Regions from separate parts of the Serratia sp. HNCC26DJ206 genome, predicted to be linked through region 2. Evidence: predicted binding sites of a transcription regulator. Region 2 holds the regulator's gene; the other holds the start of a gene.

Region 1 (6,202 bases), on a different contig from region 2:
GCTTCGTCAGTACCAGAAGCACGCATGTTGGTCAGCTTTTTACCGGTCAGGCAGTTCACGGTCAGGTCGTTAGAACGTGAGTGAATACCGATGATCTGGCCTTCATACACTTCTGCACCATGGCCCAGGAACAGCTTGCCGCGATCTTGCAGACCGAACAGGGCGAATGCTACCGCTTTACCCTGGCCGTTGGAGATCAGCACGCCGTTTTGACGCTGGCCCACTTCACCCTGGCGCACATCATCGTAATGGCTGAAGGTGGAGTACAGCAGACCGGTACCAGAAGTCATGGTCATGAATTCGTTACGGAAACCGATCAAACCACGGCTTGGGATCACATAGTCCAGACGCACACGGCCCTTACCATCAGGATCCATGTTTTTCAGGTCAGCTTTACGCTCGCCCATCGCCTGCATCACAGAACCCTGATGCTGCTCTTCGATGTCCAGGGTCACGTTTTCGAATGGCTCCTGCTTGCGGCCATCGATTTCGCGGAAGATAACTTTCGGACGGGAAACCGCCAGTTCGAAACCTTCACGACGCATGTTCTCGATCAGTACCGACAGGTGAAGTTCACCACGGCCTGAAACGCGGAATGCATCAGCATCTGCCGTTTCTTCAACGCGCAATGCCACGTTGTGTACCAGCTCTTTGTTCAGGCGCTCAAGGATCTGACGTGAAGTCACATACTTGCCTTCTTTACCGCAGAACGGTGAGGTGTTGACGTTAAAGAACATGCTTACGGTCGGTTCATCAACCGACAGCGCAGGCAGTGCTTCTACCGCGTTCACATCACAGATGGTATCGGAGATGTTCAGTTCACCCAGACCGGTGATAGCGATGATGTCGCCCGCTTCAGCAACGGTGGCTTCGATACGCTCCAGACCCATGTGGGTCAGCACTTTACCGATTTTACCGTTACGGGTTTTACCTTCGCTGTCGACCACAGTGATTTGCTGGTTAGGCTTCACTTTACCGCGCTTGATACGGCCGATGCCGATCACGCCAACGTAGTTGTTGTAGTCCAGCTGAGAGATTTGCATCTGGAATGGAGCATCCATCTCAACCTGCGGTGCAGACACGTGGTCAACGATCGCCTGATACAGCGGGGTCATGTCTTCGGCCATCTCGTTATGGTCGAGACCTGCGATACCCAGCAGTGCAGAAGCATAGATGATTGGGAAATCGAGCTGTTCGTCGGTGGCATCCAGGTTAACGAACAGATCGAAGACCTGATCAACGACCCAGTCAGGACGCGCGCCAGGGCGGTCAACCTTGTTGATGACCACGATCGGTTTCAGACCGTTAGCGAACGCTTTCTTGGTCACGAAACGGGTTTGCGGCATTGGGCCATCCATCGCATCCACGACCAGCAGCACCGAGTCAACCATTGACATCACTCGCTCAACCTCACCGCCGAAGTCGGCGTGTCCTGGGGTATCCACGATGTTGATGCGGTAGTCTTTCCAATTAATGGCGGTGTTTTTTGCGAGGATGGTAATCCCACGCTCTTTCTCCAAATCGTTGGAGTCCATTACGCGTTCTGTTGCTTCTGTACGCTCTCCGAAAGTACCGGATTGTTGCAGCAACTTGTCAACCAGGGTGGTTTTACCATGGTCAACGTGGGCAATAATGGCGATGTTACGCAAATTTTCGATCACAGCTTTGCCTCAGGCATTAGAAATAGCGCGCTATTGTACACGTATTAAGCGAGGGACTAAACAAGATCACAACACTCTCTTATAAACAACTGTGTACAGGTCAGTTTGTGATCTCATTCACGGTGCAAAAAGCAGCAACTGATGACGTTTTGCACCATTTAAGTGCCCCAACAGGCATTATTTGCACCACGGCAGTGCATTGCATCCCCCATGGTGCATACTAGGGATGGGTAAAACCCGCGCAGAAAGGCGATTATTGCGCTTTTAAAATAGTTGGCACAGTTTTCGCTTTAGTCTACGCAAGGCGAAATCAAGCCAGTTTCCACAGATTCGTTCCACGACGACGACAACGATAAATCCGGGAGAGTTAAGTATGTCCGCTGAACACGTTTTAACGATGCTGAATGAGCATGAAGTGAAATTTGTAGACCTGCGCTTCACTGACACCAAGGGTAAAGAACAACACGTCACCATCCCTGCTCATCAGGTAAATGCCGACTTCTTCGAAGAAGGTAAAATGTTTGACGGCTCCTCGATCGGTGGTTGGAAGGGCATCAACGAATCTGACATGGTGCTGATGCCAGACGCCAGCACCGCGGTTCTGGATCCGTTCTTTGAAGAAACCACGCTGATCATTCGCTGTGACATCCTCGAGCCAGGCACCATGCAGGGCTATGACCGTGACCCGCGTTCAATTTCCAAGCGTGCAGAAGATTTCCTGCGCTCTTCCGGCATTGCAGATACCGTGCTGTTCGGGCCAGAACCAGAGTTTTTCCTGTTTGACGACGTGCGTTTCGGCAGCAGCATCCGTGGTTCCCACGTGAGCATCGATGACATCGAAGGCGCTTGGAACACCAGCACCAAATACGAAGGCGGTAACAAAGGCCACCGTCCACCGGTTAAAGGCGGTTACTTCCCAGTACCACCGGTTGACTCTTCACAGGACATCCGTTCTACCATGTGCTTGACCATGGAAGAAATGGGTCTGGTGGTTGAAGCTCACCACCACGAAGTGGCCACCGCAGGTCAGAACGAAGTGGCAACCCGCTTCAACACCATGACCAAGAAAGCCGACGAAATCCAAATCTACAAATACGTGGTGCACAACGTGGCTCACGCATTTGGTAAAACCGCGACCTTTATGCCAAAACCGATGTTCGGTGATAACGGTTCTGGTATGCACTGCCACATGTCGCTGTCCAAGAACGGTGTTAACCTGTTCGCTGGCGACAAATACGGCGGCCTGTCTGACATCGCACTGTTCTACATCGGCGGTATCATCAAGCACGCTAAAGCGATCAACGCACTGGCTAACCCGACCACTAACTCTTACAAGCGTCTGGTCCCAGGTTACGAAGCCCCGGTGATGCTGGCTTACTCCGCCCGTAACCGTTCAGCGTCTATCCGTATTCCAGTGGTTGCCAGCCCGAAAGCTCGCCGTATCGAAGCGCGCTTCCCGGATCCAGCGGCTAACCCATACCTGTGCTTCGCAGCACTGCTGATGGCAGGTCTGGATGGCGTGATCAACAAGATCCATCCTGGCGATGCCATGGACAAAAACCTGTATGACCTGCCGCCGGAAGAAGAAGCTGAGATTCCAAAAGTGGCTGGCTCACTGGACGAAGCTATGGCTGCACTGAACGAAGACCGCGAGTTCCTGACCCGTGGTGGCGTGTTCACTGACGACGCGATCGATGCTTACATCGAACTGCGTAAAGAAGAGATGGACCGCGTTCGCATGACGCCACACCCAGTAGAGTTTGAACTGTACTACAGCGTTTAAGTAATACCTTGCGCTGTCCGCGGATGGCGCACCGGTTTCAGTTGCCGTTTTTTTTGTTGCCGTGGAAACTTTTTAGCCCATCTCTGATGGGCTTTTTTCTCCACCGTATTATTTCATACCGCGATAGTGCTGGATGGGGTAGGATGGATGCACTAAAAAGGTGCAGGCGTCTGCTGTGCCCAATAGGTTTCATGGTATAGCTAGGCGGCAACCGAGCGCATCCCCAAGAGCTTGGTCGGCCAAGTGACTGGAGCAAGCAAGGGCGGCCAACAACGCTGTGCCTTGAAAGATGAAGGGCATGTATGGCAATTGGCAAGCTACCCGATGCTGGGCAGATCCTCAATTCTCTGATCAATAGCATTCTGCTGTTGGATGACCGGCTTGCTGTTCACTACGCCAACCCGGCGGCGCAACAACTGCTGGCGCAAAGCTCCCGTAAACTTTTCGGTACGCCATTGCCTGAATTACTGGGCTATTTTTCGCTGAACATCGATCTGATGCGTGAGAGCCTCAATGCAGGCCAGGGCTTTACCGACAATGAAGTGACCCTGGTGGTCGATAGCCGTGCGCACATCCTCTCCCTGACTGCCCAGGCGCTGCCTGAAGGCTTTATCCTGATCGAGCTGGCACCGATGGATAACCAGCGCCGATTGAGCCAGGAACAGTTGCAGCACGCTCAACAGGTGGCAGCGCGCGATCTGGTGCGCGGATTGGCACATGAAATCAAAAATCCGCTCGGTGGCCTGCGTGGCGCAGCACAGTTGCTGGCCAAGGCGCTGCCCGATCCGGCGCTGACCGAATACACCAAGGTGATCATCGAGCAGGCCGATCGGCTGCGTAACCTGGTGGATCGCTTGTTGGGGCCACAGCGGCCTGGTCAGCATATTACCCAGAGCATTCATCAGGTTGCAGAGCGTGTTTGCCAATTAGTGTCGTTGGAAAAACCGGATAACGTCACGTTGGTACGTGATTACGACCCCAGCCTGCCAGAGCTGGCACACGATCCAGACCAGATAGAACAGATCTTGCTCAACATCACCCGCAACGCCCTGCAGGCGCTGGGCCGCGCCGGTGGCACCATCACGCTGCGCACGCGTACCGCGTTTCAGATCACCCTGCACGGCACGCGCTACCGGCTGGCAGCGCGCATTGATATCGAAGATGACGGCCCTGGCGTACCGGCGCTGCTGCAAGACACCCTGTTCTACCCGATGGTCAGCGGCCGAGAGGGGGGGACCGGCCTGGGATTATCTATCGCCCGTAATCTTATCGATCAGCATTGCGGAAAAATTGAATTTAACAGTTGGCCAGGGCATACCGAATTCTCGGTTTACCTGCCCATTCGTAAGTAGAGGTCGCTATGCAACGAGGGATAGTCTGGATCGTCGATGACGATAGCTCCATCCGCTGGGTGCTTGAACGTGCGCTCACTGGAGCTGGTGTAAGCTGCGTCACCTTTGAGAGTGGCCATGAAGTGCTGGAGCAACTTGCCACACAAACTCCCGATGTGTTGCTGTCCGACATTCGCATGCCGGGTATGGACGGTTTAGCTCTGCTTAAGCAGATAAAGCAGCGCCATCCGATGCTTCCGGTCATCATAATGACCGCGCATTCAGATCTGGATGCCGCCGTCAGCGCCTATCAACAAGGGGCATTTGACTACCTGCCGAAACCTTTTGATATTGACGAAGCCGTCGCGCTGGTAGAGCGCGCCATCAGCCATTATCAGGAACAGCAGCAACCGGCGCGTAGCCAGCCGGTTAGCGATCCGGCAGCCGATATTATCGGTGAAGCGCCCGCGATGCAGGACGTGTTCCGCATTATCGGCCGCCTGTCACGTTCGTCCATCAGCGTGCTGATCAACGGGGAATCGGGAACCGGTAAAGAGCTGGTCGCCCATGCGCTGCACCGCCACAGTCCGCGCGCTAAATCCCCGTTTATCGCCCTGAATATGGCGGCGATCCCTAAAGACCTGATCGAATCCGAACTGTTCGGCCACGAGAAAGGTGCGTTTACCGGTGCTAATCAGATCCGCCAAGGGCGCTTTGAACAGGCCGACGGCGGCACGCTGTTCCTGGATGAAATCGGTGATATGCCGCTGGATGTGCAAACCCGTTTGCTGAGGGTGTTGGCTGATGGTCAATTCTATCGCGTTGGGGGCTACGCACCGGTAAAAGTGGATGTGCGCATCATTGCCGCCACCCACCAGAACCTGGAATTACGGGTGCAAGAAGGTAAGTTCCGTGAGGATCTGTTCCACCGCCTGAACGTGATCCGGGTGCATTTACCGCCACTGCGCGAACGCCGGGAAGATATCCCGCGCTTAGCACGCCATTTCCTGCAAGTTGCGGCAAAAGAACTGGGGGTGGAAGCGAAAAATCTGCACTCAGAAACCGAAACCGCCCTCACCCGCTTGCCATGGCCGGGCAACGTGCGCCAGTTGGAGAATACCTGCCGTTGGTTAACGGTAATGGCCGCTGGGCAAGAGGTGCTGATTCAGGATCTGCCCAGTGAGCTGTTTGAAACCACGGCTCCAGAGTCTGCTGGCCACAGCCTGCCGGACAGTTGGGCGACTCTGCTGGCACAGTGGGCCGATCGCGCGCTGCGTTCCGGGCATCAAAATCTGCTGTCAGAAGCTCAGCCTGAAATGGAACGAACCCTGCTTACCACCGCCTTGCGCCATACGCAGGGGCACAAGCAGGAAGCCGCCCGCCTGCTGGGATGGGGTAGGAATACGTTAACGCGGAAACTGAAAGAA
Region 2 (6,202 bases):
CATCGCAGAACATCTGGCGAAAGCCTATAAAGGCCGCAAAGTCGTCGAAGACGTCAGCCTGAAAGTGAAATCCGGCGAAATCGTCGGCCTGCTGGGCCCAAACGGTGCCGGTAAGACCACCACTTTCTACATGGTCGTGGGTATCGTTCAGCGCGATGCCGGGCGTATCGCCATCGATGAAGAAGACATCAGCATTCTGCCGCTGCATGCGCGTGCACGCCGCGGCATCGGCTATCTGCCACAGGAAGCCTCGATCTTCCGTCGCCTGAGCGTTTACGACAACCTGATGGCCGTGCTGGAGATCCGTGACGATCTCACCAGCGAACAGCGTACCGATCGTGCGATAGAGCTGATGGAGGAGTTCCATATTTCTCATCTGCGCGACAACCTGGGTCAGTCACTTTCCGGTGGTGAACGCCGCCGCGTGGAAATTGCCCGTGCGCTGGCCGCCAACCCGAAATTCATCCTGCTGGATGAACCCTTTGCCGGGGTTGACCCGATTTCCGTTATCGACATCAAGAAAATCATCGAGCACCTGCGTGACAGCGGCCTGGGCGTGCTGATCACTGACCACAACGTGCGCGAAACGCTGGACGTGTGTGAACGCGCCTACATCGTCAGCCAAGGCAAATTGATTGCCCATGGCACGCCAGATGCTATTCTGGCCGATGAGCAAGTGAAACGCGTTTATCTGGGCGAAGAATTCCGCCTCTAGGTTCTAGCTAACGGAAGTAACCTGAAGATTATGAAGCAAGGTTTGCAACTCAGGCTCAGCCAACAATTGGCGATGACTCCCCAACTGCAACAGGCAATACGTCTGTTGCAGTTGTCCACGCTTGAGCTCCAGCAGGAAATCCAACTGGCGTTAGAGAGCAACCCACTGCTTGAACAAACCGACCTGCACGACGAGATCGACACCGAAGAACGCCCCGAGACCGAAGCGCTGGATACCCGTGAAGCGCTGGAACAGAAGGATATGCCCGAAGAGCTGCCGCTGGATGCCACCTGGGATGAAATCTACACCGCAGGGACTCCGTCCGGTAACAGCATCGATTACGGCGATGATGAACTCCCGGTCTATCAGGGGGAAACCACCCAGACGTTGCAGGACTATCTGATGTGGCAGGTGGATTTAACGCCGTTTTCCGATACCGACGCGGCCATTGCCACCTCGATCGTCGACGCCGTTGATGATACCGGCTATCTCACCGTGCCGCTGGAAGACATTCTGGAAAGCCTCGGTGATGACAATGTGACCATGGACGAAGTCGAAGCGGTATTGAAACGCGTACAGCGTTTCGACCCGATCGGCGTTGCGGCGCGCGATCTGCGTGATTGCCTGCTGATCCAGCTTTCTCAATACGCCAAAGACACGCCTTATCTGGCCGAAGCACAATTAATCGTCAGTCATCATCTGGATTTGCTGGCCAATCACGACTTTCGCAGCCTGATACGAACAACTCGCTTAAAAGAAGATACACTGAAAGAAGCGATGGCGCTGATCCAGTCGCTCGATCCGCGCCCTGGTCAGTCGATCAACACCGGTGAATCAGAGTATGTGATCCCGGATGTGCTGGTGCGTAAGGTACAAGATAAATGGCAGGTTGAACTCAATACCGACAGCATCCCACGGTTGAAGATCAACCAGCAGTATGCGGCGCTTGGCAATAGCGTGCGCAACGATGCCGACGGCCAGTTTATCCGCAGCAATCTGCAGGAAGCGAAGTGGCTGATTAAAAGCCTGGAAAGCCGTAACGACACTCTGCTCAAAGTGACCCGCTGCATTGTCGATCAGCAGGAAGCGTTCTTTGAACAGGGGGAAGAATTTATGAAACCCATGGTGCTGGCCGATATTGCCCAGGTCGTGGAGATGCACGAATCGACCATCTCGCGCGTGACCACGCAGAAGTTTCTGCACAGCCCGCGCGGCATTTTTGAATTGAAATATTTCTTCTCCAGCCATGTGAATACCGACAGCGGCGGCGAAGCCTCCTCCACGGCGATCCGTGCGTTGGTGAAGAAGTTGATTGCGGCGGAAAACCCCGCTAAACCGCTTAGCGACAGCAAGCTGGCCACAATGCTTTCCGATCAGGGGATCATGGTGGCACGGCGCACCGTTGCCAAGTACCGAGAGTCTTTGTCCATCCCGCCGTCAAATCAGCGCAAACAGTTGATTTGACCTCACTAGAGAAGGAAGACATTATGCAGCTCAACATTACCGGACACCACATCGAAGTCACTGAACCCATGCGTGAGTTCGTGAACACCAAGTTCGCCAAACTCGAACAGTATTTTGATCGCATAAATCAGGTGTATGTCGTTCTTAGTGTGGAAAAAGTGCAGCAGATTGCTGAAGCAACGGTGCACGTGAATGGAGGCGAGTTGCACGCCACCTCGGAAAAAGAAGATATGTATGCCGCAATTGACTGCCTGATCGATAAACTGGCGCGCCAATTGAACAAGCATAAAGACAAACTCAAGCAGCACTGACATTAAGGCCGCGATCGCCCAGGCGAAAGCAGCCCAAATTGTAGTCATTGGCTACTAGGCAACCCTCGGCGTGTTACCCTGAATGGGGCACGCCGATCAGCCATCAGGGTTAAACCGGCGAAAAAAACCGATTCATTAAGCGTAATCGGCACAGGCAGTTTGCACACCACCCGCGGTGGTTTCAAATCGCCAGTCACAGCGTTCGATGAGGTTTTTTAAGTGAAGATGAGATGAACAACGAAATAATGCAATTAAGCTCGGTATTAAACATCGAGTGCACCAAAAGCTCGGTACACTGCACCAGCAAGAAACGGGCGTTGGAAATTATCAGCGAATTGGCCGCCAAGCAGCTCAACCTGCCTTCGCAGGTGGTGTTTGAGGCAGTTCTCACCCGGGAGCGCATGGGCAGTACCGGTATCGGCAACGGTATCGCGATCCCCCATGGCAAGCTGGAAGAGGACACCCTGCGTGCCGTTGGCGTGTTTATCCGTCTGGAACAACCCATCGCCTTTGACGCCATTGACAACCAGCCGGTCGATCTGCTGTTCGCCTTGCTGGTCCCGGCCGATCAGTGCAAAACGCATTTGCATACGCTGTCGCTGGTCGCCAAACGGCTGGCGGACAAAACCGTCTGCCGCCGCCTGCGGGCTGCGCAGACCGACGACGAACTTTATCAGATTATCACCGAATAACCGTTGGCTGGCGTGACTTTCAGCCATGAAAAAGCTACTGTTTTACTGATAATGCATCCAGGCTACGGCCTGGATAATAAAAGATCCTAACGGTGGCGATAAGCGCCATTGAGATGCCAGGGGGAGTTGCCACATGGTGCTGATGATTGTCAGCGGCCGTTCCGGTTCAGGGAAGTCTGTCGCCCTACGGGCGCTGGAAGATATGGGTTTTTACTGCGTTGATAACCTGCCGGTAGTCCTGCTGCCGCAGCTCGCTCAAACGCTGGCTGAGCGTAATACCTCTGCGGCGGTGAGCATTGACGTGCGTAACATGCCCGAATCACCGGAAGTGTTCGAATACGCAATGACTCAGTTGCCGGAGAGCTTTTCGCCGCAACTGCTGTTCCTCGACGCCGATCGCAATACCCTGATCCGCCGCTACAGCGATACTCGCCGCCTGCATCCTCTTTCTGCCAAAAATCTGTCGCTGGAAAGCGCGATCGATGAAGAAAGCGATTTGCTCGAGCCCCTGCGTTCGCGCGCCGATCTGATCATCGACACCTCAGAAATGTCGGTGCACGAGCTGGCCGAAATGCTGCGTACCCGTCTGCTGGGTAAACGCGAACGCGAGTTGACCATGGTGTTTGAATCCTTCGGCTTCAAGCATGGCCTTCCTATTGATGCCGACTATGTGTTCGACGTGCGTTTCCTGCCAAACCCGCACTGGGATCCCAAACTGCGCCCGATGACCGGCCTGGATAAACCGGTGGCGTCGTTCCTTGACCGCCACACCGAAGTGCATAACTTCATCTACCAGACGCGCAGCTATCTGGAACTGTGGCTGCCGATGCTGGAAACCAACAATCGCAGCTATCTGACCGTGGCTATCGGCTGTACCGGTGGTAAACACCGTTCGGTGTATGTCGCTGAACAGCTGGCTGATTATTTCCGTTCGCGCGGCAAGAACGTGCAATCACGCCACCGCACGCTGGAAAAACGCAAGCAATGACGGTCAAGCAGACGGTAGAAATCAAAAACCGGCTGGGCATGCATGCCCGGCCAGCGATGAAGCTGTTTGAACTGGTGCAGAGTTTTGACGCCGAAGTGCTACTGCGTAATGACAGCGGCACCGAAGCGGAAGCCAGCAGCGTGATCGCACTGCTGATGCTGGATTCCGCCCAAGGCCGCCAGATCGAAATTGAAGCCACCGGGCCGCAAGAACAACAGGCCCTGGCGGCGGTGATTGAGCTGTTTAATTCCGGCTTTGATGAGGATTAACCTCTCCTCATCTCAGAATACCCTATGGATTTCAAGTTGCAGCTAGGCGGCAAGGGCGTGAATCCCCAGGAGCTTACTTAAGTAAGTGACTGGGGTTCACGCACGCAGCCAACAACGCTGCGGCTTGAAAGACGACGGGTATGCTTAGTACCTCATCATCACCGATTTCAGCTCGGTATAATGCTCGATAAACGCGCTGCCAAATTCACGCCCAATCCCTGACGATTTTACCCCGCCGAACGGCAATGCCGGATCGAGGAAGGTGTGCATATTGATCCACACCGTACCGGCTTCGATCCTCGGGATCATGCGCATCGCCTTGCTCAGATCGTTGGTCCATAGGCTGGCCGCCAGACCGTAGGGCGAATCGTTCATCATGGCGATCATCTGTTCTTCATCGTCATAGGCCAGGAAGGTGCCCACCGGGCCGAAGGTTTCCTCACGCATCAACAGATCGTTCGGCCCATTGGCGCGGATAGCCGTCGGGGCCACAAAGAAACCAGGGCCAGCAAGCGCATGGCCGCCGCAGACAATCTGGCTGCCTTCGGCACGCGCCTGATCGAACAGGCCAAGCACCTTGCGATAATGGGCTTCGTTGGCTAACGGGCCGACCTCGGTGGTTTCGTCCAGTGACGACCCTACCTTCATGGCACCCAAACGCTGCGTCAGCTTTTCCAACACCTCATCAATATGGCTGGCCGGCAGATAAAAACGCTCGGCCGCTGCGCAGATTTGCCCCTGATTCAGGTAACCGGCTTCGATGATACCGTCGACCATCTTGTCGACTGATACATCGGCCAGAAACGCTGCGCCATTTTTACCCCCCAACTCCAGCGTGGTGCGCACAATCCCCTGCTCCATGGCGGCTTTACCCACGGCAATGCCGGTCGGCACCGAGCCGGTAAAGGTCACTTTGGCGCAATGAGGGTGAGCGATCAGCGCCGGGCCCAAACGCGCACCAGAACCGTTGATCACATTAAGCGCACCGTCCGGGATCCCCGCGGCTTTCGCCAGCTCAGCCACCCGCAACATGGTCAGCGGCGTATATTCACTGGGTTTCAGCACCACCGTGCAGCCGCAGGTCAGCGCCGCAGCCAGCTTCCAGATGGCGATCATGATCGAGAAGTTCCACGGGATAATACCCACCACCACGCCCAGCGGTTCACGCCGGGTGAAGGCGGTGTACTGTTCTCCCTTGAAGGAAGGCAATGAAACGTTGAGCGTTTCCCCGCTGATTTTGCTCGACCAACCGGCAAAGTAACGCAGGAATTGCGCAGCCATGTCGATTTCCAAGCCACGCGCCAGTTGAATGGTTTTACCGGAACATAGGCTTTCCAACTGCGCCAGCTCTTCACGATGCGTTTGTAACAAATCGGCCAAGCGCGTCAGGCAGTTGCCGCGCTCCATCGGCGAGACCTGCGCCCAGGCACCGTGGAAAGCGGCAAATGCCGCCTGCATTGCAGCATCCACCTCTTCCTGCCCGCCTTCCATAACCTGCGCAATGGCCTGCCCGGTTGCCGGGTTAACCACCGCAAACCTTTCCGTTCCTGTTCCGCTCAGTAACTGGCCATTAATGTAGTGACCATGATCGCGGCCCAGAAATGCCGTCACCTGCGGCAGCAGCGTAATATCAGTCATCGCCTCACCCTCTTTCAGCGTTAGCCTGCAACAATCGCCAGATAGTGCTTAACAAAGCGATCGGAGGTAATTTCCCAGCGTACCGGGGTGCCTTTTTCCACAAACCAAGAATCACCGGCTTGATA

The links. Region 2 encodes sigma-54, which starts transcription at its own class of promoters, with help from an activator protein. Its sites were predicted from a motif close to GTTGGCACANNTTTCGCTNT; they were not measured.
Region 1: a site for sigma-54 is predicted at 1,934-1,953, ahead of glnA (glutamate--ammonia ligase). Genes of this name have one in related genera too.

What each region holds. Positions count from the first base shown of each region.
Region 1 is NZ_JBXUGP010000020.1:11,843-18,044, reverse strand. It holds gene typA (ribosome-dependent GTPase TypA) at 1-1,661, opposite strand, end outside; gene glnA (glutamate--ammonia ligase) at 2,035-3,444, shown strand; gene glnL (nitrogen regulation protein NR(II)) at 3,747-4,796, shown strand; gene glnG (nitrogen regulation protein NR(I)) at 4,805-6,202, shown strand, end outside.
Region 2 is NZ_JBXUGP010000022.1:25,113-31,314, reverse strand. It holds gene lptB (LPS export ABC transporter ATP-binding protein) at 1-715, shown strand, start outside; gene rpoN (RNA polymerase factor sigma-54) at 746-2,179, shown strand; gene hpf (ribosome hibernation promoting factor) at 2,203-2,490, shown strand; gene ptsN (PTS IIA-like nitrogen regulatory protein PtsN) at 2,721-3,182, shown strand; gene rapZ (RNase adapter RapZ) at 3,316-4,170, shown strand; gene npr (PTS phosphocarrier protein NPr) at 4,167-4,439, shown strand; gene AC2A1E_RS15565 (aldehyde dehydrogenase family protein) at 4,584-6,077, opposite strand; gene AC2A1E_RS15560 (cupin domain-containing protein) at 6,098-6,202, opposite strand, start outside.